3 regions of the Leucobacter exalbidus genome follow, and region 3 is predicted to be linked to each of the others. Evidence: predicted binding sites of a transcription regulator. Region 3 holds the regulator's gene; each other region holds the start of a gene.
The links. Region 3 encodes HrcA, which represses chaperone genes, less so after heat shock. Its sites were predicted from a motif close to TTNGCACTCGNNNNNNNCGAGTGCNAA; they were not measured.

Region 1 (3,278 bases), 2.5 Mb from region 3:
TTTCGGCCTGATCCTGGATCGAGAGGTTACGGTGCAGAATACCCAGGCCGCCATGACGCGCCATGGCTACAGCCATGCGCGTCTCGGTCACGGTGTCCATTGCAGCTGACACCAGGGGAATATTGAGCCGGATCCGACGGGTGAGCTGAGTTGACGTGTCAGCCTCACTCGGAATGACATCGGTGTGCGCCGGAAGGAGCAGCACGTCGTCGTAGGTTAGTCCGGTAAATGCGAAGGGATCACGCTGTTCCATGGCACCTCATCTGTCGTGTAGTGAAGTTTTCGGGGCGCTCACAGACTCATGGGTGGAGTCGGGCGCCTTCAAAGTAGTCTAACGTCTCGGCAGCTGGGATCATTCCGCAGCTGTGGCCACGCTGCCCGTAACCCGTAGCGAACGACGGTGCTGGGTCACCATTTCACTGACGAGAATCACCAGTGCGATCCACACGGCGATGAACCCGATCCACCGGGTGACCGATACTTGCTCGTGCATCACAAGGAAACCGTAGAGGAAGCTGAGCACCGGGGTGATGAACTGCAAGAAACCGATGTACGACAGCGGCAGCCTGCGCGTCGCCTCACCGAACAGGATCAGCGGCACCGCAGTCATCACGCCGCTGGCGAGCACCAGCACCGCGATCCAGGGGCCGTGCGCAAATGCACCGATGCCCACGAGGTTTGCGACGATGATCATCTGCACCGCGCCGATGGGCACCGAGACCATGGTCTCGACCGTGAGACCGGTGACCCCGTCAACCTCTTCGCCCGCGAGTTTGTGCACGGCTCCGTAGAGCCCAAATGATGCGGCGATCCCCAGCGCGATCCACGGGAAGCTGCCGTATCCGACCGCGGCAATGACGACGCCTACGGCCGCGATGCCCACAGCGAACCACTGCGGCCTGGTGAGCTTTTCACCGCGAAAGGCGACGCCAATGAGAATCGTGAACAGCGGGTTGATGAAGTACCCGAGCGCCGTCTCGATGACGTTGCCCGACATCACCCCGATGACGAACAGTTGCCAGTTGACATAAAGCAGCACCGCAGACAGGGCGAACCAGCCCAAAAGCCTCGGCCGTTTGATAATCGCGAGCACGCGACCCCAGCGCCGTGAGATGGTCACGATGAGTGCGCAGAACACGAGGGTCGTGCCCACGCGCCACGGCACGACCTCAAGCGGATTCACTACCGCAATCAGGCCGAAGAAGATGGGGAAGGTGCCCCAGACGAGGTACGCGCCGACGCCATACCCCAGTCCCGCTCGCATTTGTGTCACCGGCTCAGCCTATCTGCGAAGTGCCGCCCCGCACACGCAAAACGGGCCCCCGACCGCATGGTCGAGAGCCCGTAATGGGTAATCAGCGCTTAGCGCGTGATGACTGCGAGGATGTCGCGAGCCGAGAGCACGAGGTAGTTGTCAACGCCAACCTTGATCTCGGTGCCACCGAACTTCGAGTACATCACAACATCGCCAACGACGACGTCGAGAGGAATGCGGGTGCCGCTGTCAGAAACGCGACCGGGGCCTACTGCCACGACCTCGCCCTCCTGGGGCTTTTCCTTCGCACTGTCGGGAATGACCAGACCTGAAGCAGTGGTCTGCTCGGCCTCGACCTGCTTGATAACAATACGATCCTCGAGCGGCTTGATAGCTACCGACACAGTTGACCTCTTTCCGATGGCTGAAGTGCTTGCGCGCCCGCCCATTGCGTGCGCGCCCACCTCAGAGTCTATGTCTCAGTTTGGCACTCGTGCAAGGGGAGTGCCAATGCAGCGCCACGGTATCGCGCACAGCGAACGGAATTTATCGCACCGCCCTAGACTAGAACCACCGTTTCGCGGGTGTTTTACCCGTGATCGCCCCGCCCGTCGCACTTCGAGGAGGACTCATGTCCACGCCGAACACCCCTGACCCCCAGCAGAATGCGTCGCTCGCCGCACAGGCCCAGCAGGTAACGCAGGCGCTCCCCACGCAGCAGCTCCCCGATTTGCAGCAGACCAGGCCGTACGCACAGATCGACCAGGCGGCTCAGGCCGCGCATGCTGCTCAGCAGCAGGCCGCTCAGCAGGCCCAGGCAGCACAGCAGGCCCAAGCATCACGACAGGCCCAGCCTGCCCAGCCCCAGGCACAGCAGGCGCCCGCCGCGCAGCAGGCCCAACAGCAGCAGCCCTACCGCGCACAGCAGGGCGCGTTCGCGAATATGCAGCGGCCTGCCGCGCAGCACACGCAGCAGCCCGTTCAGCCGTACGTGCAGCCGCCCGCCGTGGGTGCGCCGTCGCAGGGCACCACGCTCGGCGGCACCAACACGTTCGCGTTCCTCTCGATCGTCTTTGCGTTTATCGCTCCGCTTGCCGGAATCATCTTTGGGCACATCGGTCTGAGCCAGATCAAGCGCAACGGTGACGCCGGTCGCGGCTTGGGTCTCACCGGCCTCATCATCAGCTACGCGTACTTCGTGTTCGTGTTGCTCTTCGTGATCACGTACGCGTTCTTGATTATGGCCATGATCACCAGCATGAGCTCGGTCTTCAATGAGATTGCTGATTACTCGTCGTACTCATACAGTTCATGATCGATCCCCTCGATCCTCCCGCCCTGGCAGCGCCAGGGTGGGAGGAACTGCTGACCGAGCCAGGTCTCGCCCTGTTGACCGAGGTCAGTGAGCGGCTCGCTGAGCCCGGTGTGACGGCAGGCCAGCTCAATACGCAGCTGCGCAAGCGTGAGGTTGATCCGGCGCTGATTGCGGCCGCGCTCACGCAGGCCGAGCTACGCATGAAGGCCCGAAGCAAGTTCGGGGAGCTCGCCGACGCGCTGCTCTTCACCCAGGCGGGCCTCGAGCAGGCCACCCGCGCACGCGTGGCCCGCACCCACGCCGAACGTTTTGTGCGGGCCGGGTGCCGCTCGGTGGCAGACCTCGGGTGCGGTATCGGGGCCGAGTCGCTCGCCCTGCTCGCCGCGGGGGTGACGCCGCACGCGGTCGAACTTGACCCGTATACGGCGACGCTGGCCACCCACAATCTTGCGACGTTGGGCCGCAAGCTGGGGCGCCCGGTGCCCGCGGCGGTGCGCGCCGACGCCGAATCGTTTGACCTCGCGGGCATCGACGGGGCGTTTCTTGACCCCGCCCGCCGCACCGCGGGGCACCGCGACACCCGCCGCGTCGCCTCCCCCGATGACTACTCCCCCTCGCTCGCCTTCGCGTTCGCGGTGGCGCAGCGCATGCCCACCGGCGTGAAGTTGGGGCCGGGGCTCGACCGCGATCTGATTCCGGCCGACGCTG
Region 2 (3,278 bases), 2.2 Mb from region 3:
CGCAGATTGAGTTGCCGCCGCTGTCGGAAATCACGCCGCTTGAGAACCCTCGCGATTACGAGGGGGAGACGACCGCGGTGATTGGCGGCCCGACGCTCACCGGGTTCAACACTGTTCCGGATCCGAAGCTGCCGGTTACGGTGACTTCGCACGACCGTGCAGGCGACGTCGACGTTGAAGTGACTGATTCCTCGCGTGTGCTGGCCCTGTCGATGAGCGGCTCACTGGCTGAGCTGGTGCACTCACTGGGCATGGGCGACAGTCTGATTGGTCGCGATGTCTCGACCAATTTTGAAGGTGCAGAAGATCTCCCCGTGGTAACTCGATCAGGCCACGCTATCGATGCTGAGGGTGTGCTGGCGCTCAACCCCTCTTTGATTCTGACCGATGGCACGATCGGCCCGAATGATGTGGTGTTGCAGCTGCGTGACGCGGGGATTCCCGTCGTGACCGTTGACCGTGCGGTTGATGACAAGACCACCTACGAAACAGCGCAGCAGGTTGCTGATGCGCTGGGCGTGGGACACATCGCCGATGATTTCAACGCTGAGATCCAGGCTGCAGTCGCAGCGAAAGAAGCTGAGGTCGCTGAGCTACTGCCCGCAGACGAAGCCGACCTGCCACGCGTAGCCTTCTTGTATGTGCGCGGCACCTCGGGCATCTACTATCTCTTTGGCGAGGGAAGCGGCATTGACAGCATGATCAGTTCAGTGGGCGCCGTGGACGTTGCGAAAGAAATTGGTTGGAAGGGCGAACGCCCCATGACCGATGAGGCCCTCGTGGCGATCGACCCCGATATTCTGCTCGTGATGACACAGGGCCTCGAAAGCGCTGGCGGAGTTGACGGGCTGCTCGCGGCCCAGCCCAGCATCGCGCTGACGTCTGCGGGTGAAAAGCGCCGCATCATTGACGTCGACGAGAAGCTCCTGTTTGCGGGCGGCACACGCCTGCCCGATGTCATCGATGGTCTCGCCCGCGCGATCTACGCCCCCGATTCGCTTCCCACCCCCGAGAAGTAGACACTCACTGATCTCGGTCAAACCGGTTGTGGCCTCGCGAAATCACCACGCTTGCAGCCACCGCACTGTAATGTAGGGGCGAATCGTCGGTGTTGTGTGACCGACCGCTATATGAGGAGCAGCGTGGGGCAAACTACCGCAGGGTCAGGGGAGCGTCAAAGCTACCCCGAGGACCGCTTCGACCGGGTCGTCCGTTCAGGTCGAGTGGGCGCTCACCGCGTGATTTCGCGCCCGCGCTACGTCTGGCAATACGTGATCGCAGGGTTGCTCGGCTTCGCGCTTCTGACGACCCTGGGCGTGCTCGCTGTGCACAGCGTGGGCAGTTCAGGGAAGCTCCCGGCGTTGGACAAGGGCGCACCCGTCGCCCAGGCGGCCAAGACTGAGCCCGAGCTAGATCCCAACGCCACCGTCGCCGTCATTAACGGCAGCGAGATCCAGAACCTTGCCGCCGCGCTCGACAAAATCATCGTCGACGAAGAGTGGGGCCAGATCCTGTTCTCGGGCAGCGCGGCCACCACAGACGTCGCGATCTCTGCGGTGTTCTATTCAGACCCGGCTGATGCTGAAGCTGCTGCGGGGCTCGCCGCAAAGCTGGGCGGCCTCTCGACCTACACCACCGAGGACTACAAGGAATACGGTGCACAGCTGGTCGTGCTGCTCGGCGCAGATTATGCAGGCCCCGGCCACGACGAAGCCGCAGCGCTGACCGCGGCAGGCGAAGGCGCAAAGGAATCGTCATCACCCGAGGCTCCCGAAGAGGGCGTCGAGCCGAATCCCGCAGGCGAAGCTGACGCTGACAGCGAACCCCAGCAAGCGGCTGAAGGCGGCGTCGACGGCGTCCCTGAAGCGCCCGTTGAAAACGCTCCTGCAGCACCGCTCGAGGCCCCAGCTGAGGCACCCGTTGACGTTCCCGCGCCGGCGCCCGCTGAACAGCCCGCGCCGCCCGCCGAGGAAACCACGCCGTAACCCCGCTGGCCATCAGCTGAATGCCTGGAAAATAAGGTGTTCGCTGTGCGCGAGCTTCTTGCACTCACACACCACGAGTGCCAGTATTGTTATTAGCAGTCGGATTGACTGAGTGCTAACGGTGACGACTTACGTCGGCGCTCACAGTTTTCGAGACCGTCCGAAAGGGGCGAAATCACATGGCAAAGATTATTGCGTTTGACGAAGAAGCACGTCGTGGCCTAGAGCGAGGCCTGAACATCCTCGCTGATGCCGTGAAGGTAACGCTCGGCCCGCGCGGCCGCAACGTTGTGTTGGACAAGAAGTGGGGCGCTCCCACCATCACGAACGATGGCGTTTCAATCGCCAAGGAGATCGAACTCGACGATCCGTTCGAGAAGATCGGCGCCGAGCTCGTCAAGGAGGTCGCCAAGAAGACTGACGACGTCGCAGGCGACGGCACCACCACCGCAACCGTTCTCGCACAGGCACTCGTGCGCGAGGGCCTGCGCAACGTTTCGGCCGGCAGCGATCCCATCGCGATCAAGAAGGGCATTGAGAAGGCTGTAGCAGCCGTCACCGCTCAGCTCCTCGCGAACGCCAAGGAGATCGAGACCACCGACGAGATCGCGGCAACCGCATCCATCTCGGCCGCTGACGAGCAGATCGGCGCACTGATCGCCGAGGCTATCGACAAGGTCGGCAAGGAAGGCGTCGTCACCGTCGAGGAGTCGAACACGTTCGGCACCGAGCTCGAGCTGACCGAGGGCATGCGCTTCGACAAGGGTTACCTGTCGGCATACTTCGTCACCGACGCAGATCGCCAGGAAGCTGTATTCGAGGATCCGTACATCCTCATCGTCAACAGCAAGGTCTCCAGCATCAAGGACCTGCTCCCCGTTGTTGATCCCGTAATCCAGTCGGGCAAGCAGCTCCTCATCATTGCTGAGGACATCGAGGGCGAAGCACTCGCTACTCTCGTACTCAACAAGATCCGTGGCATCTTCAAGTCGGCTGCTGTGAAGGCTCCCGGCTTCGGCGATCGCCGCAAGGCAATGCTGCAGGACATCGCGATCCTCACCGGCGGCCAGGTCATCTCGGAAGAGGTTGGCCTCAAGCTCGAGAACGCAACGCTCGACATGCTCGGCACCGCACGCAAGGTCATCATCACCAAGGATGAGACGACCATCGTGCAGGGTGGCGGCGAGGACGACGCAATTGCAGGTCGCGTCACGCAGATCCGTCGCGAGATCGAGAACACCGACAGCGACTACGACCGCGAGAAGCTCCAGGAGCGCCTCGCGAAGCTCGCCG
Region 3 (3,278 bases):
AGAGCCCCTGCTGGAACTCGCCCAGGTACGGCTTCTCTTCGCCGCGCAAGGCAGCGAGCTGCCGCACGAGGTCCTTTTCGCGGCCCGAAAGTTTTGCGGGGGTAGTGACCTGCACGGCAATTTTGACATCGCCGCGGGTGGTGGAGCGCAGCCCCTGAATACCGCGGCCGCGCACCGTGATGATGTCGCCCGATTGGGTGCCCGCGGGCACGTCGGCCTCGAGCAGCCCGTCAATGCCGTCAAGTTTGGCCTCGACGCCCAAGATCGCGTCGGTCATCGATACCTGCATGGTGCACAGCAGGTCGTTGTTATCTCGGCTGAATACATCGTGGTGCACGACGCGGAACTCGATGAACAGGTCGCCGTTGGGCCCACCACCGGGGCCCACCTCGCCGCCGCCGCGCAGCTGCAACCGCGTGCCGGTGTCGATGCCAGAGGGAATATCAATGGGGATGGTGCGGCGCTCGCGCACGCGACCCTTGCCGCCACACTCGACGCAGGGGTTCTCGATGACCGTGCCATAGCCCTGGCAGCTGCCACAAGGGTGCATGGTGACCACGTTGCCAAACAGCGAGCGCACCTGGCGCTGCACCTGGCCGTGACCGTTGCACACGTCACAGGTTACGGGGTGAGTGCCGGGCTGGCAGCTGCTTCCTTGGCACACATCACACAAGACGGCCGTGTTGACGGTGACGTCGCGCTGCACGCCAAACATTACGTCTTGCAGGCTGACGTCGACACGAATCATCGCGTCTTCGCCCCGCTCGGCGCGCGGGCGCGGGCCGCGCTGGCCACCGCCACCGAAGCCGCCACTGCCGAAGAAGGTTTCGAAGATGTCACCGAAGCCGCCAGCGCCACCCTGACCGCCCTGGCCACCCATGTCATAGTTCTGACGCTGCTCGGCATCGCTCAAGACGTCATAGGCGTGCGTGACACCCTTGAATCGCTCTGAGGCTTCCTCGCTGGGGTTTACATCGGGGTGCAGCTGACGTGCCAGCTTGCGGTATGCCTTCTTGATCTCTTCTGGGGTCGCTTCGCGCGAGACTCCGAGGGTTTCGTAGTGATCGGCCACAGGCCTAGCTCCTCAGTGGTTGTAACGGTCATGTGACGAGGGAATCATGCTGAGTCCTCGCCCAAGATTTGGTTCAAATATCTAGCAACAGCGCGTACGGCGGCAATATTTCCCGCGTAATCCATGCGCATGGGGCCAAGCACCCCGAGTTTCGAGGAGTCCCCCGCGTCTTCGTATCGAGACGCAATCACCGAGGCGGTGGAGAGCCCATACGGCGCGTTCTCGCGGCCGATGGATGCGGCCACGGTGCGGCCCTCTTGCGCGAGCTCGGCAAACAATCGCAGCAGGGTGACCTGCTCTTCAATCGCGTCGAGCACGCCCGGCAGTGAGCCGGCGAAAGCATCGATGCGGGTGAGATTTGCGGCACCGGCCACGGCAATGCGATCGCTGCGGTTGGCTTGCAGCTGACTGCGCACCACCTCGATCACGCGCTCAACGACGGTGGCCTCTGCGGGCTCGGCCCACTCGCCAACTGTCTCAAGCAGCGCGCTCACGGCAGCGACACCAGATTCGACGTCGCCGCCCACCACTGCTTCAGCGATGCGCGAGCGCAGCCCGTGCACCCAGGCCTCGGTGACCCGCGTTGCCGGCAACCAAGCGAGCTGCTGCTCGACCACTCCCGTGCCCAGAATCAGCACGCACAACACGCGATCTTCGCCAATGGCGACGAGGTCGATGTGACGCACAACGGTGGCGCGCAGTGAAGGATACTGCACAACAGCGACCTGATTGGTCAGCTGCGAGAGCATGCGCACTGTGCGCCCCATCACATCGTCGAGGTCGCTGGATTCACCCAAAAATCGCTCGATGGCTGATTTTTGCGAACCTGAAAGCGGCCGGATCCTCGCGAGGGTATCGACATACAGCCGGTACCCCTTATCGGTGGGCACGCGCCCAGATGAGGTGTGCGGCTGGGCGATCAGCTCATTCTCTTCGAGCAGGGCCATGTCGTTGCGAATCGTCGCGGCCGACACCCCAAACTCATGCCGATCGACGATGGCTTTTGAGCCAACGGGTTCGTTCGAAGAGACGTAATCGCCCACGATTGCGTGGAGCACAGCGAGGCTACGTTCAGAGACCATCGACCCATCCTCCTAGCACTCGCTGTTTACGAGTGCTAAGTCTATCGCAGAGCACCTGGTCGATACCAAAGAGCAAATCTCGGTCACTCCAGCAGCCGGTGCACCACAGTGTCGGCAAGCAGCCGGCCCTGCAGGGTCGGTACCACCCGACCACCGATGGCAGCGCGACCGTCAATCAGGCCGCTCGCAATCAGCTCGGGCACTGCCCGGCGTCCCTCAGGCCCCAAAAGTTCAATTGGCAGGCCGTCGGCGATCCGGGTCTCGAGCAACACGCGCTCCTCAAGCCTGGCTGCGTCGGTGAGCAATTCGCGCGAGTGTGCGGGCGAAACGCCCGCGGCCACGCGCTGGGCGTACGCACCGGGGTGCTTCACGTTCCACCAGCGCACGCCACCCACGTGGCTGTGCGCGCCGGGGCCCGCCGCCCACCAGTCTTCGCCGGTCCAGTACGACAGGTTGTGGCTCGAGCGTGTTTCGGGCGTGCGCGACCAGTTGCTGATCTCATACCACGACAGGCCGGCCTCACGAAAGCGTGCGTCGGCGAGCTCGTACATTTCGGCGTGTAGATCTTCATCGGGCTCGGGCACCTCGCCGCGGCGAATCTGGGCGGCGAGCTTCGTGCCGCGCTCGACAATCAGCGCGTAGGCCGAAATGTGGTCGGGATTCGTGGCCAGCGCCGCATCGATCGACCGCTCCCAATCAGAGAGCGTCTCCCCCGGCGTGCCATAGATCAGATCGACGCTCACCTGCAGACCCGCGTCGCGCGCCCACCCAGTGACGAGCGGCACGCGCTCGGGGGTGTGCGTGCGATCAAGGGTCGCCAAAACGCTCGGCACCGCCGATTGCATGCCGAAACTGGCGCGGGTAAACCCGGCCTCGGCGAGGGTCGCGAGATACGCGGCATCCACCGAATCAGGGTTCGCTTCGGTGGTCACCTCGGCGCCCGGTGCGAGACCCCACTCGTCCTTGATGCGCTGCAGCATCAGGGCAAGGTCGGTCGCGGGCAGCAGGGTCGGCGTGCCACCCCCAAAGAACACCGTCGATACCTGGCGTTCGGCAACGCCCGAGCGCCGCAGCACATCGGCGCCGAAGCTGAGCTCCCAGGCTGCCTGTTCGGCGTAGTCGTT

Region 1: the regulator HrcA is predicted to act here: its motif matches at 1,740-1,766, upstream of groES (co-chaperone GroES).
Region 2: the regulator HrcA is predicted to act here: its motif matches at 2,078-2,104, upstream of groL (chaperonin GroEL).

What each region holds. Positions count from the first base shown of each region.
Region 1 is NZ_JAFIDA010000001.1:2,832,600-2,835,877, reverse strand. Features, by position in the region: gene guaB (IMP dehydrogenase) at 1-253, opposite strand, end outside; gene rarD (EamA family transporter RarD) at 353-1,264, opposite strand; gene groES (co-chaperone GroES) at 1,363-1,659, opposite strand; gene JOF28_RS14620 (DUF4190 domain-containing protein) at 1,887-2,570, shown strand; gene JOF28_RS12880 (THUMP-like domain-containing protein) at 2,567-3,278, shown strand, end outside.
Region 2 is NZ_JAFIDA010000001.1:2,575,303-2,578,580, forward strand. Features, by position in the region: gene JOF28_RS11665 (heme/hemin ABC transporter substrate-binding protein) at 1-1,019, shown strand, start outside; gene JOF28_RS11670 (LytR C-terminal domain-containing protein) at 1,143-1,985, shown strand; gene groL (chaperonin GroEL) at 2,165-3,278, shown strand, end outside.
Region 3 is NZ_JAFIDA010000001.1:356,345-359,622, reverse strand. Features, by position in the region: gene dnaJ (molecular chaperone DnaJ) at 1-1,072, opposite strand, end outside; gene hrcA (heat-inducible transcriptional repressor HrcA) at 1,117-2,154, opposite strand; gene hemW (radical SAM family heme chaperone HemW) at 2,238-3,278, opposite strand, start outside.